One region of the Exiguobacterium acetylicum genome, then DNA from elsewhere that is predicted to be linked to it. Evidence: a T-box and tRNA genes for the amino acid it is inferred to sense, from the RefSeq annotation. Region 1 holds a T-box; the other holds one or more tRNA genes.

Region 1 (8,328 bases):
CAGCAACTGTCCGACCGACTGCAAGGGCAGAACCGTTTAACGTGTGAACGAATTCTGGTTTTGCGTTCGCTTCGCGGCGGAAACGAATCTGTGCCCGGCGTGCTTGGAAATCTTCAAAGTTTGAACAAGAAGAGATTTCACGGTAGACGCCTTGGCTTGGCATCCAGACTTCGATGTCGTATTTCTTCGCAGCCGTGAATCCGAGATCAGCTGTACACATGCTCAATACTTGATACGGCAATTTCAGCTTTTTCAAGACCGTTTCTGCTTGTCCTGTTAACAATTCAAGCTGCTCGTAAGATTCTTCTGGTTTGACGAAACGAACGAGTTCAACTTTATTGAATTGGTGCTGACGGATCAAACCGCGTGTATCGCGTCCCGCAGAACCTGCTTCTGAACGGAAACATTGGCTGTATGCCGCATAGCCGATTGGTAACTGATCTGCTGTTAGGATTTCTTCACGGTGCATGTTCGTCACCGGCACTTCTGCTGTCGGTACGAGGAAGTAGTTCGTCTCTTCAATCTTAAAGGCATCCTCTTCGAACTTCGGCAATTGTCCTGTTCCTGTCATAGAGTCACGGTTGACCATGAGTGGTGGCAAGATTTCTGTGTACCCATGCTGATCTTGATGAAGATCCATCATGAAGTTAATCAATGCCCGCTCAAGACGTGCCCCCGCTCCGCGGTAAAAGACGAAACGGCTGCCTGTTACTTTTCCGGCACGCTCGACATCGACGATTTTTAATTGCTCCATCAAATCCCAGTGCGGGACCGCTTCGAAGTCAAACGCTGGTTTGTCACCGACTTCACGTAAGACGACGTTATCGTCTTCAGAAGAACCGACCGGTACGCTGTCATGTGGAATGTTTGGAATACCGAGGAGCAGTTGGTTCAATGTCGCTTCAACATCGCGTAACTCGTCGTCAAGCGTCTTGATCTCGTCTCCGACACTACGCATCGCAGCGATCGCTTCGTCCGCGTTTTCCTTATTGCGCTTCAGTTCAGCGATTTTTTTCGTTGCTTCATTTCGTTCTGCTTTCAACACTTCTGTCCGCGCAATCAATTCTCGGCGTTTCTCATCAAGTGCGAGGAAACGGTTCATGTCCGTCAAGTCCTCTCCTCGGTGCGCTAACTTTTCTTGAATGGCGTCAAAATCTTGGCGTAATCGTTTAATATCAATCATCTGTAATTCCTCCTTTATGTCATAAAAAAAGGCGACTCGTCTCTTTCCGGTATTCCTACCGAAAAGGGACGAATCACCTGGATCCGCGTTGCCACCCTCATTGCTAGACACATCTAGCCAACTTAAGACGCGATAACGGGCGTACCCGCACCTTGTTCGCAAGGTGTGCGATCCGGCTCGATTCAATCCATCGATCTGACTAGTTCACACCACCCACTAGCTCTCTTAACAGTATCGATACATCTACTTAGTCCGTTCATAGCATCTTTATGAGATTAGTCTTACTTTACACCATCGCCTTGGAAGTTGACAAGAGTCGATTGTTGAATCGCTTGTTCAATTTGCTTCGACCACGCTGTCCAAGCGCGGACGAGACGTGTCGGAACACTCGCAAGTGGAACCGCAGTTGCGCTATATAAATTCACGCGGGGTGTCTCAAATCCTGGTAGATAGATTCCATCATCCGCGACCTGCACCGTCCCGACGACTTCTTGTTTCGTCACGGGCGCCGTTGTTTTGGAGAAGTCGAATCGTGGTTCCCGCGTCTCCGCTTGTTTTAAGACCGTAACGTATAACGAACCGTCCGTGACGACGTCTAGCTTTCGGACGGTTGCCCCTTTAATCGGAAGAACGTCTTTGATCCGTTCGCCTTTTCCGTAATACGTCAACGGCTCAAACGTCGCAAAACCATAGTCGAGCAGCTTTTTCGTTTCCTTGAAACGGGCTTGATCGGAATCCGTTCGCATGACGACCGTGACAAGCGTCATATTATCCCGTGTCGTTACACTTGCAAAGCAGTAACCGGCTAAATCAGTCGTTCCGGTCTTCATTCCCCGCATGCCGGCATATGCGAATTTTTCCTTTGCCAACATCTTATTCGAATTATTCAAGACTTCTCCATCAAGTTTCATCTGCGTTTTGTTCGTCACATCCAGGACATCCGGGTAATCCTTGATGTAGCGGATGACGAGTAACGCGATATCCGTCGCTGTCATCAAATTCGTTCCTGGAAGGGTCGCATCGACAGCATCTAGACCAGAGGCATTCGCATACTCCGTGTCGTTCATTCCGAACTGTTTTGCTGTCTCATTCATCTTTTCAACGAACGCCGCTTCTGAACCGGCGACAGTTTCGGCTAGCATGACCGCTGCATCATTGGCCGATTTGATGAACGCCGCATTATACATCTCGCGAACCGTGTATGTTTTAGCTTTAACTGGAACACGCGCGATTCCGGACGTCTTCGCAAGCTTTAACACTTTTGCACTCGGCGTGATTTTTTGATCCCACGTCAGTTTTTTCAATTCGATTTGTCGTCTGACGAGGTAGAGCGTCATCAGCTTCGTCATCGAAGCAGGGGGCAACGAAACATCCGCTTCCGATTGAAGGAGGATTTTTCCTGTGACCGCATCGGCCATTATGTAAGACTCTGCTTGAATCGAAGGTGCTGCTTGTCCCGCTGTAGGAAATCCTACGACTAGGAGCACACTTAAACAGAGTAGTAAAATTCGTTTCATCGTGTCTCTCCTTCACTCAATCATTCGTTTTACGAATAGTGTAGCACAAAAGAAGCACCTGACAGTAGAACCTGTCAGATGCTTCCACGCTTTATGAACGGACGGACTGCCGCTGTTTGATTTTTTGTAAAAAATAGCGGTGCAAGCGATCGTCCTCTGTCAATTCAGGGTGAAACGAACACGCGAGGTGTAACGATGTCTCGACGGCAACGATCTGCTCTTCGACTTTCGCAATCACTCGTGTTCCTTCCCCGGCAGACAGAATCAATGGCGCTCGAATGAACACTGCTTCGATCGGCTCTTCAATTCCTTCAACCGATAGCAATCCTTCAAATGAATCGATTTGTCGACCGAAGGCATTTCGACGGACCGTCATCGAAATCGCGTTGAGATGACTCTGACCTGCTTCGACAGCGGTTGCGAGTAGAATCATTCCAGCACATGTTCCGAACATCGGTAACGTCGTCGCCTTTTCCCGAAGCGGTTCCAGTAATTCATAGCGTTCGATCAATCGACGCATCGCGGTCGATTCGCCTCCGGGTAAGACGAGTCCATCGAGTCCATCGAGATCGCTCACTTGTTTGACGAGAACGACATCGACACCAAGACCTTCAAGCTGCTGTCGATGCTCACGGACCGCACCTTGAACATCCAGAATACCAATTACCATCCGCGTGTCGCCATCCGTTCCTCAAACGGCATCGATGTGACATCGATTCCTTTCATTGCTGTTCCGAGTCCTTTGGATAAAGACGCGATCCGTTCAAAATCATCTTTGTACGTAACGGCTTCGACAATCGCCCGAGCGACACGTTCTGGGTGTTCTGATTTAAAGATCCCCGATCCGACGAAGACACCATCTGCCCCTAGGTGCATCATGAGTGCGGCATCAGCTGGTGTCGCGACTCCACCGGCTGCAAAGTTGACGACCGGTAGACGTCCCTGTGTCCGAATATCACGTAATACTTCATACGGAGCACCCCATTCTTTCGCAAATGTCATCAATTCATCTGGACTGACATGTAAAATCTGATTCAATTGTGCTTGAATTTGTCGCATATGGCGAACAGCTTCGACGACGTTCCCAGTCCCAGGTTCGCCTTTCGTCCGAATCATCGCGGCTCCTTCTGCGATACGACGAGCGGCTTCCCCAAGATCACGTGCGCCACAGACGAACGGCACGGTGAACTCCGACTTCAGTAAATGATATTGTTCATCTGCCGGAGTCAGGACCTCACTCTCATCGATGAAATCGACCCCCATCGATTCGAGAACACGTGCTTCGACGATATGACCAATCCGGCATTTTGCCATGACGGGAATCGAGACCGCTCCGAGTACTTCTTCCGTAATCAACGGATCCGCCATTCGTGCGACGCCTCCGTCACGACGAATATCAGACGGAACACGTTCAAGTGCCATGACTGCAACAGCACCTGCTGCTTCCGCAATCTTCGCTTGTTCCGCATTGACCACATCCATGATGACGCCACCCTTTTGCATTTCAGCCATTCCACGTTTGACACGATCCGTTCCTTGTTGACGTTCCATATCCATTCCCCCTTGGTTGACTTTCACTCCTTTAGTATACGGAACGTTGACACTTTTAAAAGTATCAGTTTATGATGATTTCAACAGGTCAGTTTACGAAGAAGGAGTCAGACGAGATGGACATGCTATCATTTCAACTTACGCGCAATCAGGAAAAACCACTTTATGAACAGCTTTATCAACAAATTCGAAATGAAATTATTGCCGGTCGTTTAGCATACGGCACGAAATTACCATCCAAACGAAAACTCGGTCAATTTTTGAACTTAAGTCAAACGACGATTGAACTTGCTTACCAACAACTTGTCGCAGAAGGATATGTTGAATCCATCTCACGTAAAGGCTACTTCGTTCTTGCCTATGAGGAACTCGCTTACGTCAAAACTTCACCCGTCATCGAACCACGTGTGACTAAAGAAACACCGATCATCACGTATGATTTTCATCCAAGTAAGATTGAAGGGATCTCTTTCCCGTTCGCTCGTTGGCGAAAGTATGCCAAAGATATCATCGACACTGATCACCACCCACTTGTCTCACTCGGTCATCCACAAGGCGATCTAGCGTTACGCGAAGAGATTGCGACCTATCTTTATCATTCTCGTGGTGTCGTCTGTTCTCCTGAACAAATCGTCGTCGGTTCAGGTGTCGAGCAATTATTGCCGCTCGTCCTCTTCTTACTGGGACGCGACGTCACGTACGGTATCGAGGATCCCGGTTATCATACGACACGCCTCTTACTTGAAAATCATGAACGCATGATTGAACCGATTCGTGTTGATGCGAATGGATTACGGATTGATCACTTACAGGAATCAAACGTCGATGTCATGTATGTCACACCGGCACATCAATTTCCGTCCGGTAGTATCTTATCCGTCAACCGAAGACATCAGTTGTTAAACTGGGCGGCGATGGATCCGACCCGTTTTATCATCGAAGACGACTATGATAGCGAATTCCGCTACAGCGGTAAATCGATTCCGTCTTTACACAACATGGACAGCAATCGTGTCATTTACATGAGTACTTTCTCAAAATCACTCATGCCTTCCCTACGGATCGGTTATATGGTCTTACCCGAAGTCTTACGCTCACGGTATCAAATAGAACTATCACACTATACATGTAGTGTCTCGCGCTTCGATCAAACGATCTTGACACGCTTCATGAAAGAGGGCGACTTTGAACGACATCTCAACCGGATGCGTAAAGTCTATCGTCGCAAGCTCGACGTCTTAATCCAATCACTTCGCCGGATTCCTGCCTTACGATTGACCGGTGAAAGTGCAGGGCTCCATGTCGTTGTATCCGTAGCGAACGGGATGACGGAGCCGGAGCTAGTAAAGCGGGCACAACAACAAGGTATCCAAGTATACGGTCTTTCTCAGTATGCCCAGTTACCACTTCTCTCTGATACGCCTCAAATCGTCCTTGGATTTGCGAGTCTCTCTGAGCCAGAGTTGATGGAAGGATTACGATTATTGATGGACGCGTGGAGCTTGCGTAAATCATCATGAAAAAAGCCTCGCCTTTCTACTAGAGAAAGACGAGGCTTTTGTTTACTGACGTGTATAGTTCGATGCTTCTTTTGTAATTTGAATATCGTGCGGATGGCTCTCTTGCAAACCAGCGCCCGTCATACGGATGAACTGTGTCTCTTCACGCAATTCTTCTAACGTTGCAGCGCCACAGTATCCCATACCTGAACGAATACCACCAACGAGTTGGTACACCGAATCGCCGAGTTTACCACGGTAAGCGACACGTCCTTCGATTCCTTCTGGAACGAACTTCTTGTCTGCTTCTTGGAAGTAACGATCTTGGCTACCGCGTTTCATCGATGCTTCAGAACCCATACCACGGTACGTCTTGAATTGACGTCCTTGGTAGATTTCCATCTCACCTGGGCTCTCTTCTACTCCTGCAAGTAAGCTTCCGAGCATGACAGCGTGACCGCCAGCAGCAAGTGCTTTTACGATATCGCCAGAATACTTGATGCCACCGTCAGCGATGATCGAGACACCATGTTTCCGTGCTTCTGTCGCACAATCGAAGACGGCTGTGATTTGTGGTACACCGACGCCTGCGACAACACGTGTCGTACAGATCGAACCAGGTCCGATACCAACTTTGATGACAGATGCACCGGCTTCAATCAAATCGCGTGTTGCTTCTGCCGTCGCAACGTTACCCGCAATGATTGGTAAGTTTGGATATTCTTCACGAAGTTCACGTACTTTAAGAAGAACACCTTCTGAGTGACCGTGTGCCGTATCGACGACGAGTGCATCGACACCTGCATCGACAAGGAACTTCGCGCGCGTCGAAGCGTCTTTCGTTACGCCGACAGCTGCTGCGACGAGTAAACGTCCGAACTGATCTTTCGCAGCATGTGGATACTGTTCGACTTTTTCGATATCCTTTGTCGTGATTAACCCTTTTAATACACCGTTCTCATCAACGAGTGGTAACTTTTCGATGCGATGTTTGTGGAGAATCTGTTCTGCTTCAGCAAGGGACGTACCAACTTTTGCTGTCACGAGTTCTTCTGTCGTCATCACCGTTTCAATGACAGTCGAGTAATCCTTGACGAAACGAAGATCACGATTCGTCAAAATCCCTACTAATTTACGCTCTGTTTCGTTATTAACGATTGGAACACCAGAGATGCGGTACTTACTCATCAAATACTCAGCATCGTAGACTTGACGCTCTGGCGTCAAATAGAACGGATTCGTGATGACACCATTTTCAGAACGTTTGACGCGATCGACATGTTCTGCTTGTTCTTCCATTGACATATTCTTATGAATGACACCAAGACCACCTTGACGTGCCATTGCGATTGCCATCGGTGCTTCTGTGACGGTATCCATCCCAGCACTGATCAACGGAATATTAAGTGTGATCCCTTCACATAGCGTGACAGATAAATCAACGTCGCGCGGCAAGACACTCGAACGACGGGGTACGAGTAAGACGTCATCAAACGTCAAACCCTCTTTAGCAAATTTGTTCTCCCACATGTTATCCACTCGCTTTCTCTTTTATAAAAGAATATTGATGTTATGGTAACAAGCAGAGGGTGTCATGTCAATGACTCGACCAATAATCAGAACAGTCTGAAGTTTCACATAACACAAAAAGACCGACCTGCAATCTGCAGATCGGTCAAGTGCCTGGCAACGTCCTATCCTCACAGGGGGAAGCCCCCAACTACTTTCGGCGTTCAAGTGCTTAACTTCCGTGTTCGGCATGGGAACGGGTGTGACCACTTGGCTATCGTCACCAGACGATCGGGCTCGCGCCCTCAAAACTGAAGTCATCAACAATGCATCTGCTAGAACAAGGCCTCGACCGATTAGTATCACTCAGCTCCACATGTCGCCATGCTTCCACCCGTGACCTATCTACCTCATCGTCTCTGAGGGGTCTTTCTTGATTACTCAAAGGGAAATCTCATCTTGGAGGGGGCTTCATGCTTAGATGCTTTCAGCATTTATCCCGTCCGCACGTAGCTACCCAGCGATGCTCCTGGCGGAACAACTGGTACACCAGCGGTGCGTCCATCCCGGTCCTCTCGTACTAAGGACAGCTCTCCTCAAATTTCCTGCGCCCACGACGGATAGGGACCGAACTGTCTCACGACGTTCTGAACCCAGCTCGCGTACCGCTTTAATGGGCGAACAGCCCAACCCTTGGGACCTACTCCAGCCCCAGGATGCGATGAGCCGACATCGAGGTGCCAAACCTCCCCGTCGATGTGGACTCTTGGGGGAGATCAGCCTGTTATCCCCAGGGTAGCTTTTATCCGTTGAGCGATGGCCCTTCCATGCGGAACCACCGGATCACTAAGCCCGACTTTCGTCCCTGCTCGACTTGTAGGTCTCGCAGTCAAGCTCCCTTCTGCCTTTGCGCTCTACGAATGATTTCCAACCATTCTGAGGGAACCTTTGGGCGCCTCCGTTACTGTTTAGGAGGCGACCGCCCCAGTCAAACTACCCGCCTGACACGGTCCTCCAGCCGGATCACGGCTGCGAGTTAGAGACTCTATGCATGAAGGGCGGTATCCCA
Region 2 (8,328 bases), 690 kb from region 1:
AGAGCTCGTCTCTCAGTCTCGATAGAGACACTCGCACCTTGAAAACTGAAGACATCAACAAGACATCAAACTTTTAATTAACCATGTCATTTAAGACGTGTGTTCTTAGAATACCAACGCTAGATCAAGGTATGAAGGGCGTACGGTGGATGCCTTGGCACTAGGAGCCGATGAAGGACGCGACGAACAGCGATATGCTTCGGGGAGCAGTAAGTATGCTTTGATCCGAAGATTTCCGAATGGGGGAACCCACCATCCGTAATGGGATGGGACATGTTACGTGAATACATAGCGTAGCGTGAGGCAGACCCGGGGAACTGAAACATCTAAGTACCCGGAGGAAGAGAAAGCAAATGCGATTCCCTGAGTAGCGGCGAGCGAAACGGGAACAGCCCAAACCGGAGAGCATGCTCTTCGGGGTTGTAGGACACTCTATACGGAGTCAAAAAGGAAGACAGTAGGTGAAGGACCTGGAAAGGTCGGCCGAAGAAGGTGACAGCCCTGTAGCTGAAACTGTTTTCCCTCCAGAGTGGATCCTGAGTACGGCGGGACACGTGAAACCCCGTCGGAATCCGGGAGGACCATCTCCCAAGGCTAAATACTCCCTAGTGACCGATAGTGAACCAGTACCGTGAGGGAAAGGTGAAAAGCACCCCGGAAGGGGAGTGAAATAGATCCTGAAACCGTATGCCTACAAGTAGTCAGAGCCCGTTAACGGGTGATGGCGTGCCTTTTGTAGAATGAACCGGCGAGTTACGATAACGCGCGAGGTTAAGCCGATGAGGCGGAGCCGTAGCGAAAGCGAGTCTGAACAGGGCGTTCAGTGCGTTGTCGTAGACCCGAAACCAGGTGATCTACCCATGTCCAGGATGAAGGTCAGGTAACACTGACTGGAGGTCCGAACCCACGCACGTTGAAAAGTGCGGGGATGAGGTGTGGGTAGCGGTGAAATGCCAATCGAACCTGGAGATAGCTGGTTCTCCCCGAAATAGCTTTAGGGCTAGCCTCGAGGTTGAGAGTTCTGGAGGTAGAGCACTGATTGGACTAGGGGCCCCCACAGGGTTACCGAATTCAGTTAAACTCCGAATGCCAGCAACTTATACTCGGGAGTCAGACTGCGAGTGATAAGATCCGTAGTCAAGAGGGAAACAGCCCAGACCGCCAGCTAAGGTCCCAAAGTGTATGTTAAGTGGAAAAGGATGTGGCGCTGCCTAGACAGCTAGGATGTTGGCTTAGAAGCAGCCACCATTCAAAGAGTGCGTAATAGCTCACTAGTCGAGTGGCGCCGCGCCGAAAATGTAACGGGGCTAAACATACCACCGAAGCTGCGGATTCCGTAAGGAATGGTAGGGGAGCGTTCCAAACCGCTGTGAAGCTGTACCGGAAGGAGCAGTGGAGCGTTTGGAAGTGAGAATGCCGGTGTGAGTAGCGAAAAGAGGGGTGAGAATCCCCTCCGTCGAAAGCCCAAGGTTTCCTGAGGAAGGCTCGTCCGCTCAGGGTTAGTCTGGACCTAAGCCGAGGCCGAAAGGCGTAGGCGATGGATAACAGGTTGATATTCCTGTACCGCCGATCCACCGTTTGAACAATGGGGGGACGCAGGAGGATAGTGACGCATGCGGATGGAAGTGCATGTGCAAGTTTCAAGACCGTCTGATTGGCAAATCCGTCAGGCATCAAAGTCAAGGAACGATGCGGAGTCCCGTAGGGACGTAGGTCACGATTTCACACTGCCAAGAAAAGCCTCTAGTGAGGGGGAAGGCGCCAGTACCGTAAACCGACACAGGTAGGCGAGATGAGAATTCTAAGACGCGCGGGATAACTCTCGTTAAGGAACTCGGCAAAATGGTCCCGTAACTTCGGGAGAAGGGACGCTCTACATGAGTAGAGCCGCAGTGAATAGGCCCAAACGACTGTTTAGCAAAAACACAGGTCTCTGCTAAATCGCAAGATGACGTATAGGGGCTGACGCCTGCCCGGTGCTGGAAGGTTAAGGGGATGGGTTAGCGCAAGCGAAGCTTTGAACCGAAGCCCCAGTAAACGGCGGCCGTAACTATAACGGTCCTAAGGTAGCGAAATTCCTTGTCGGGTAAGTTCCGACCCGCACGAAAGGCGTAACGATTTGGGCACTGTCTCAACGAGAGACCCGGTGAAATCATAGTACCTGTGAAGATGCAGGTTACCCGCGACAGGACGGAAAGACCCCATGGAGCTTTACTACAGCCTGATATTGAGGCTTTGTGCATGATGTACAGGATAGGCGGGAGACGTCGAGCCCGGAGCGCCAGCTTCGGAGGAGTCACCCTTGGGATACCGCCCTTCATGCATAGAGTCTCTAACTCGCAGCCGTGATCCGGCTGGAGGACCGTGTCAGGCGGGTAGTTTGACTGGGGCGGTCGCCTCCTAAACAGTAACGGAGGCGCCCAAAGGTTCCCTCAGAATGGTTGGAAATCATTCGTAGAGCGCAAAGGCAGAAGGGAGCTTGACTGCGAGACCTACAAGTCGAGCAGGGACGAAAGTCGGGCTTAGTGATCCGGTGGTTCCGCATGGAAGGGCCATCGCTCAACGGATAAAAGCTACCCTGGGGATAACAGGCTGATCTCCCCCAAGAGTCCACATCGACGGGGAGGTTTGGCACCTCGATGTCGGCTCATCGCATCCTGGGGCTGGAGTAGGTCCCAAGGGTTGGGCTGTTCGCCCATTAAAGCGGTACGCGAGCTGGGTTCAGAACGTCGTGAGACAGTTCGGTCCCTATCCGTCGTGGGCGCAGGAAATTTGAGGAGAGCTGTCCTTAGTACGAGAGGACCGGGATGGACGCACCGCTGGTGTACCAGTTGTTCCGCCAGGAGCATCGCTGGGTAGCTACGTGCGGACGGGATAAATGCTGAAAGCATCTAAGCATGAAGCCCCCTCCAAGATGAGATTTCCCTTTGAGTAATCAAGAAAGACCCCTCAGAGACGATGAGGTAGATAGGTCACGGGTGGAAGCATGGTGACATGTGGAGCTGAGTGATACTAATCGGTCGAGGCCTTGTTCTAGCAGATGCTTGTTGATGACTTCAGTTTTGAGGGCGCGAGCCTTTCAAAAAAACGAAAAAAAGTCTTGACGTTATGCGAACATAATGTTAAGATAATAAATGTCTGGTGGCGATAGCCAAGTGGTCACACCCGTTCCCATGCCGAACACGGAAGTTAAGCACTTGAACGCCGAAAGTAGTTGGGGGCTTCCCCCTGTGAGGATAGGACGCTGCCAGGCGATCGTTCCGCAATAGCTCAGCGGTAGAGCAACCGGCTGTTAACCGGTAGGTCGTAGGTTCAAATCCTACTTGCGGAGCCATTTATTACTTCTTCACCACGTACAATGGAGAGCTGTCCGAGTGGCCGAAGGAGCACGATTGGAAATCGTGTAGGCGTCAAAAGCGTCTCAAGGGTTCGAATCCCTTGCTCTCCGCCATCATCACTTTCAATTTATAATGGCCCGTTGGTCAAGCGGTTAAGACACCGCCCTTTCACGGCGGTAACACGGGTTCGAATCCCGTACGGGTCACCATTTATAGCGTCGCGGGGTGGAGCAGTCTGGTAGCTCGTTGGGCTCATAACCCAAAGGTCGTCGGTTCAAATCCGGCCCCCGCAATTACATACGGTCCTGTGGTGTAGCGGTTAACATGCCTGCCTGTCACGCAGGAGATCGCGGGTTCGAATCCCGTCAGGACCGCCATTGTTAAGGCTTTGTAGCTCAGTTGGTAGAGCAAAGGACTGAAAATCCTTGTGTCGGCGGTTCGATTCCGTCCAAAGCCACCATCTTTATTAACAACATGATTTTCCCATTTGTGGGGGGGTAGCGAAGTGGCTAAACGCGGCGGACTGTAAATCCGCTCCCTCGGGTTCGGCGGTTCGAATCCGCCCCCCCCCACCACCATAGGGGCATAGTTTAGCGGTAGAACTACGGTCTCCAAAACCGTCAGCGCGGGTTCGATTCCTGCTGCCCCTGTTTACCATGGCGATTGTGGCGAAGTGGTTAACGCACCGGATTGTGATTCCGGCATTCGTGGGTTCAATTCCCATCAGTCGCCCTCTTATTATTGGGCTGTAGCCAAGTGGTAAGGCACTGGATTTTGATTCCAGCACGCGAAGGTTCGATCCCTTCCAGCCCAGCTTTTCAAGCGGAAGTAGTTCAGTGGTAGAATACGACCTTGCCAAGGTCGGGGTCGCGGGTTCGAATCCCGTCTTCCGCTCCAATGAGTGGCGCCATAGCCAAGTGGTAAGGCAGAGGACTGCAACTCCTTTATCGTCAGTTCGATTCTGACTGGCGCCTCCAACTATTTCTCAATTAAATAGTTTTGCAAGAGATTGTGCCGGTGTGGCGGAACTGGTAGACGCGCACGACTCAAAATCGTGTTCCTTTGGAGTGTCGGTTCGATTCCGACCACCGGTATCTTGCGGGTGTAGTTTAATGGTAAAACCTCAGCCTTCCAAGCTGATGACGAGGGTTCGATTCCCTTCACCCGCTTTATACTTTTTACACAATCTGATGTTTCACCTGATCATGCGGGTGTAGTTTAATGGTAAAACCTCAGCCTTCCAAGCTGATGACGAGGGTTCGATTCCCTTCACCCGCTTACCAAAAAAGAGCAATGTGTCGTTTTCGCTGACACCTTGCTCTTTTTGTTTAGGAATGGGATTTTAACGAGGAAAGGAGTAGATCGTGATGGATGGTGTACAATTGAAATTAGCTTTACAAGAGTACGCAGCAGAGATTGGGATCGATGAATTGAAGGTGACGACGGCTGATCCATTTCTTGTCTTAAAACGTCGCTTGAAAGCGCAACAAGAAAAAGGATTCGCTTCTGGTTTTGAAGAGCCCGATCTCGATCTTCGAACGACACCGTCTCTACTCGTTGAAGATGCCGCTTCGATTATTGCCATTGCGGTCGCGTATCCAAGTACTCTCAAAAATGCACCTCGTGGCAAGGAAGGGGAGCGACGGGGAATCTTTTGTCGATCGTCCTGGGGACTGGATTATCACCAAGCGTTGCGCCAACGCTTGACGTTACTTGAAGAAAAAATTCAAGAATTGAGTCCAGGTGCAAGGACGCGCTCGATGGTCGATACAGGAGAACTCGTCGATCGTGCAGTAGCAGAACGAGCAGGTATCGGATTCAGTGGGAAAAACTGCTCGATCATCAGTGAGGAGCACGGATCCTATCTCTATCTTGGTGAACTGATTACAGATATCGTCCTACCGCCGGATCAGCCAGTCGAAGAATTATGCGGGACATGCAATAAGTGTATCGACGCTTGTCCAACGGATGCGCTTGTTGAACCTGGCGTCATCGACGCTAAACGGTGCATCTCGTTTTTGACGCAGACGAAAACACTACTACCAGAACCATTCCGAATGGCGCTTGGGAACCGTCTGTACGGTTGTGATACGTGTCAGCAAGTATGTCCGTATAACCGGAAGAAAAATGCGACACATCACGCTGAACTGCAGCCGGATCCAGAGCAAGTCAAACCGCTCTTAGTTCCACTCTTATCCATGAGTAACCGTGAGTTCAAGAGCCGGTTCGGTACGTTGTCTGGCGCATGGCGTGGAAAGAAGCCGATTCAACGTAATGCGATTTGTGCGCTCGTCCATTATCGAGACAAGAGCGCGATTGAGGCGTTACGGTTAATGACGGAAAACGATGCCCGTGAAGACATGCGGGCACTGGCACTCTGGGCAGTCGGTCGGATTGGCGGAATTGATGAGAAGTCGTACATCGAATCACGTCTTTTAGCCGATATTGCAGTGGATGTGCAAACCGAAGGACAACGGTTACTTGAGGAGTGGGGGGAAGCAGATGCCATTTCAACAGCTCACTTATGAATTTGGTACATTGCTCGTCGCATGGGAAAAAGAGCACATCGTGTATCTCGATTTTGGATTGAATGAAGAGCGTGCTCGAACCTATTTGCAAGAAGAAACCGACGACGGTGAATTACCAAAAGCTTGGCGCATGGCGTTTGATCGTTACGCAGTCGGCGATCGACAAGCGCTTGATGCACTTCCTTGTCAGTTGCGTGTCACACCATTTGCAGAGCAAGTATTGCACGCTTTACGAACCGTTCCGTTTGGTCAGACGATCAGTTACGGTGAACTGGCTCGAATGATTGGGAAACCAAAGGCAGCACGAGCCGTTGGTGGTGCCTTGAACCGGAATCCGATCGCGTTAATTTATCCGTGTCACCGTGTCATCGGGGCGACTGGTAAACTGACGGGCTTTGCAAGTGGGATTGCCCATAAAGAAGCGCTTTTAGCGCATGAGATAGGAGAGAATTAAACCATGGCTATTCATGTCGTTATGTATCAACCGGAGATTCCTCAAAATACAGGAAATATTTCACGCACATGTGCAGCGACGCATTCCGTCCTTCACTTGATCCGACCGCTCGGCTTCTCGACGGACGATAAGCAACTTAAACGTGCGGGTCTCGATTACTGGGAATTCGTCGATGTCCGTTATCATGATTCGTTAGAAGAATTGTGGGAGAAGCATCCGGAAGGTATTTTCTACTATATTACGAAATATGGAGAACAGTACCCGAGCCAGATCGACTTATCGGATGTCGAACAGGATTATTTCTTCGTCTTTGGTCGGGAAACAAAAGGATTGCCGCTTGAAGTCATCGATGCGAACGCAGAGCGTTGTATCCGTCTACCCCAATCGAATCTCGTTCGTTCACTGAACGTCTCGAACACGGCAGCGATCATCGTCTATGAAGCATTGCGTCAGCAAGGATACGCAGGTCTTCTATAAAGCAAAAGCTCCATCCTGAATCAGGATGGAGCTTTTATGAATTATTCGTTACCTTCAGGTTTTTTGTTGTAGCCTGCAGTGAAGATTGCTGTCAAAAACGCAAGACTTACGCCGACCATTAAGATAAATGCCATTTTTGTTTCCCCCTTCAGTCTCTTGAACCGATATAATCTATTATAGTATACCTGTAAGTGAAATTGTGTGCTACATATGAATTTTCTATGAATGGAGACTCCACATGCGTACGAATGTTTACCTATTAAGTTATGCTCCGCTGATCAGCATCTTGTTATTTAGTACGTCCCTTGCGATTGCAACGACGGAACTTGCACTACATTGGCTCGATCAAGTCGGAGTGTACGATGAATTGTTACAACTCTTGACGGCACGCGATACGAAGCTCGTTGTTTGGCTCGGCTTCCTGATCGTTTACTTCATGATCTTCAGTTCACTTAAACTATTGTCAGATACGATCAATCAGCTTGGTTTCGCCTTTTTCATCAAGGAACAAGAGGGAACGACACTCGGCATGTTACGTCCGGGAAGTATTCTGCTACTTATCGGAGGTTGTGTTAGCTTCGCCTTCATGACGTCCTTCTTGCATGTCGGAATCGTCTTGCTTGTGTCTTTTTTCATCTACTTCATCTTTTACACGGTACAAATCAGTAAAATGACGAGTGCAGCAGGAGCCGTTGGTTTGATTATCTTTTCTTTCTTAGCCTGGGGTGTTCTGCTTGCTGGTCTATCCTGGGTCGGTCTGACTTTATTCAATTCGTTCGGGGAAGCGATTTTATTTCCGAGTTGATTTAAGGACGTAAAATCGTTGCCCACGTCTGGACCTGTAGCGTTGCATTTGCCTCAACAGGGAAGGGACGTGGGCGATCTGCCCCTAGCCAAATCCCTCCGATATGTTGATTTTTGATGCCAACGAACCACATGTCCTTATTGTCGTTCGTTGTTCCTGTTTTTCCTCCAATATAGCGCGCAGAGGAATCATATCCTTTGCGTCCCGTTCCATACGTCATGACATTTTTCAAACCAGCCCGTAATTCTCGGTTCGTCTGACTGGACCAAATCCGTTGTTCTTTTTCTTGTGGTCGTTCGACCGTTCCATTCTTAAGCGTAATACTTTTAATCATCGACGCCGGTCGATAGAGCCCATCATTAACGAATACGGTATAGGCGTTTGTCAGTTCATACGGACTGATCCCGTATTGCAACCCACCTAGAGCACTTGTAAAAGCATCATCCTCGCGCGTCCATTGGCTGAACTGGAACGGACGGATCGACTTCAATCCTTCCCGGAAAGAGACAGCAAATGCGCGAATAGCTGGTGTGTTATAGGAGTAAGCAATCGCATCGGCAATCGTTACTTGTCCGAGAATTCGATTTCCGCTATTTGACGGACAGTATCCATCGATACAGACGGGACTACCGTCTAATGTGCTCGATAAGCGGGCTTTCGTCTTCTCAAGGTAAGGACCATAGACAAGTAACGGTTTGATGGCTGAACCAGGTTGTCGGTACGACT

What was found. A T-box is a leader RNA that pairs with one kind of tRNA and senses whether it is charged. The one in region 1 lies ahead of serS (serine--tRNA ligase), so its partner is inferred to be a tRNA-Ser.
Region 2: it encodes a tRNA-Ser, which carries the amino acid that the T-box ahead of serS (serine--tRNA ligase) is inferred to sense. The anticodon was not compared.

What each region holds. Positions count from the first base shown of each region.
Region 1 is NZ_CP082333.1:14,221-22,548, reverse strand. Features, by position in the region: gene serS (serine--tRNA ligase) at 1-1,183, opposite strand, end outside; T-box leader at 1,245-1,452, opposite strand; gene K7G97_RS00075 (D-alanyl-D-alanine carboxypeptidase family protein) at 1,465-2,700, opposite strand; gene pdxT (pyridoxal 5'-phosphate synthase glutaminase subunit PdxT) at 2,792-3,370, opposite strand; gene pdxS (pyridoxal 5'-phosphate synthase lyase subunit PdxS) at 3,364-4,251, opposite strand; gene pdxR (MocR-like pyridoxine biosynthesis transcription factor PdxR) at 4,323-5,771, shown strand; gene guaB (IMP dehydrogenase) at 5,814-7,280, opposite strand; rRNA gene rrf (5S ribosomal RNA) at 7,432-7,547, opposite strand; rRNA gene K7G97_RS00045 (23S ribosomal RNA) at 7,596-8,328, opposite strand, start outside.
Region 2 is NZ_CP082333.1:707,652-715,979, forward strand. Features, by position in the region: rRNA gene K7G97_RS03655 (23S ribosomal RNA) at 123-3,036, shown strand; rRNA gene rrf (5S ribosomal RNA) at 3,138-3,253, shown strand; tRNA gene K7G97_RS03665 (tRNA-Asn) at 3,260-3,334, shown strand; tRNA gene K7G97_RS03670 (tRNA-Ser) at 3,361-3,451, shown strand; tRNA gene K7G97_RS03675 (tRNA-Glu) at 3,473-3,547, shown strand; tRNA gene K7G97_RS03680 (tRNA-Met) at 3,558-3,631, shown strand; tRNA gene K7G97_RS03685 (tRNA-Asp) at 3,640-3,715, shown strand; tRNA gene K7G97_RS03690 (tRNA-Phe) at 3,723-3,798, shown strand; tRNA gene K7G97_RS03695 (tRNA-Tyr) at 3,830-3,913, shown strand; tRNA gene K7G97_RS03700 (tRNA-Trp) at 3,918-3,988, shown strand; tRNA gene K7G97_RS03705 (tRNA-His) at 3,998-4,070, shown strand; tRNA gene K7G97_RS03710 (tRNA-Gln) at 4,081-4,152, shown strand; tRNA gene K7G97_RS03715 (tRNA-Gly) at 4,161-4,235, shown strand; tRNA gene K7G97_RS03720 (tRNA-Cys) at 4,242-4,315, shown strand; tRNA gene K7G97_RS03725 (tRNA-Leu) at 4,352-4,432, shown strand; tRNA gene K7G97_RS03730 (tRNA-Gly) at 4,437-4,507, shown strand; tRNA gene K7G97_RS03735 (tRNA-Gly) at 4,546-4,616, shown strand; gene queG (tRNA epoxyqueuosine(34) reductase QueG) at 4,706-5,866, shown strand; gene K7G97_RS17570 (methylated-DNA--[protein]-cysteine S-methyltransferase) at 5,841-6,320, shown strand; gene trmL (tRNA (uridine(34)/cytosine(34)/5-carboxymethylaminomethyluridine(34)-2'-O)-methyltransferase TrmL) at 6,324-6,797, shown strand; gene K7G97_RS03755 (DUF5366 family protein) at 7,036-7,602, shown strand; gene K7G97_RS03760 (transglycosylase domain-containing protein) at 7,604-8,328, opposite strand, start outside.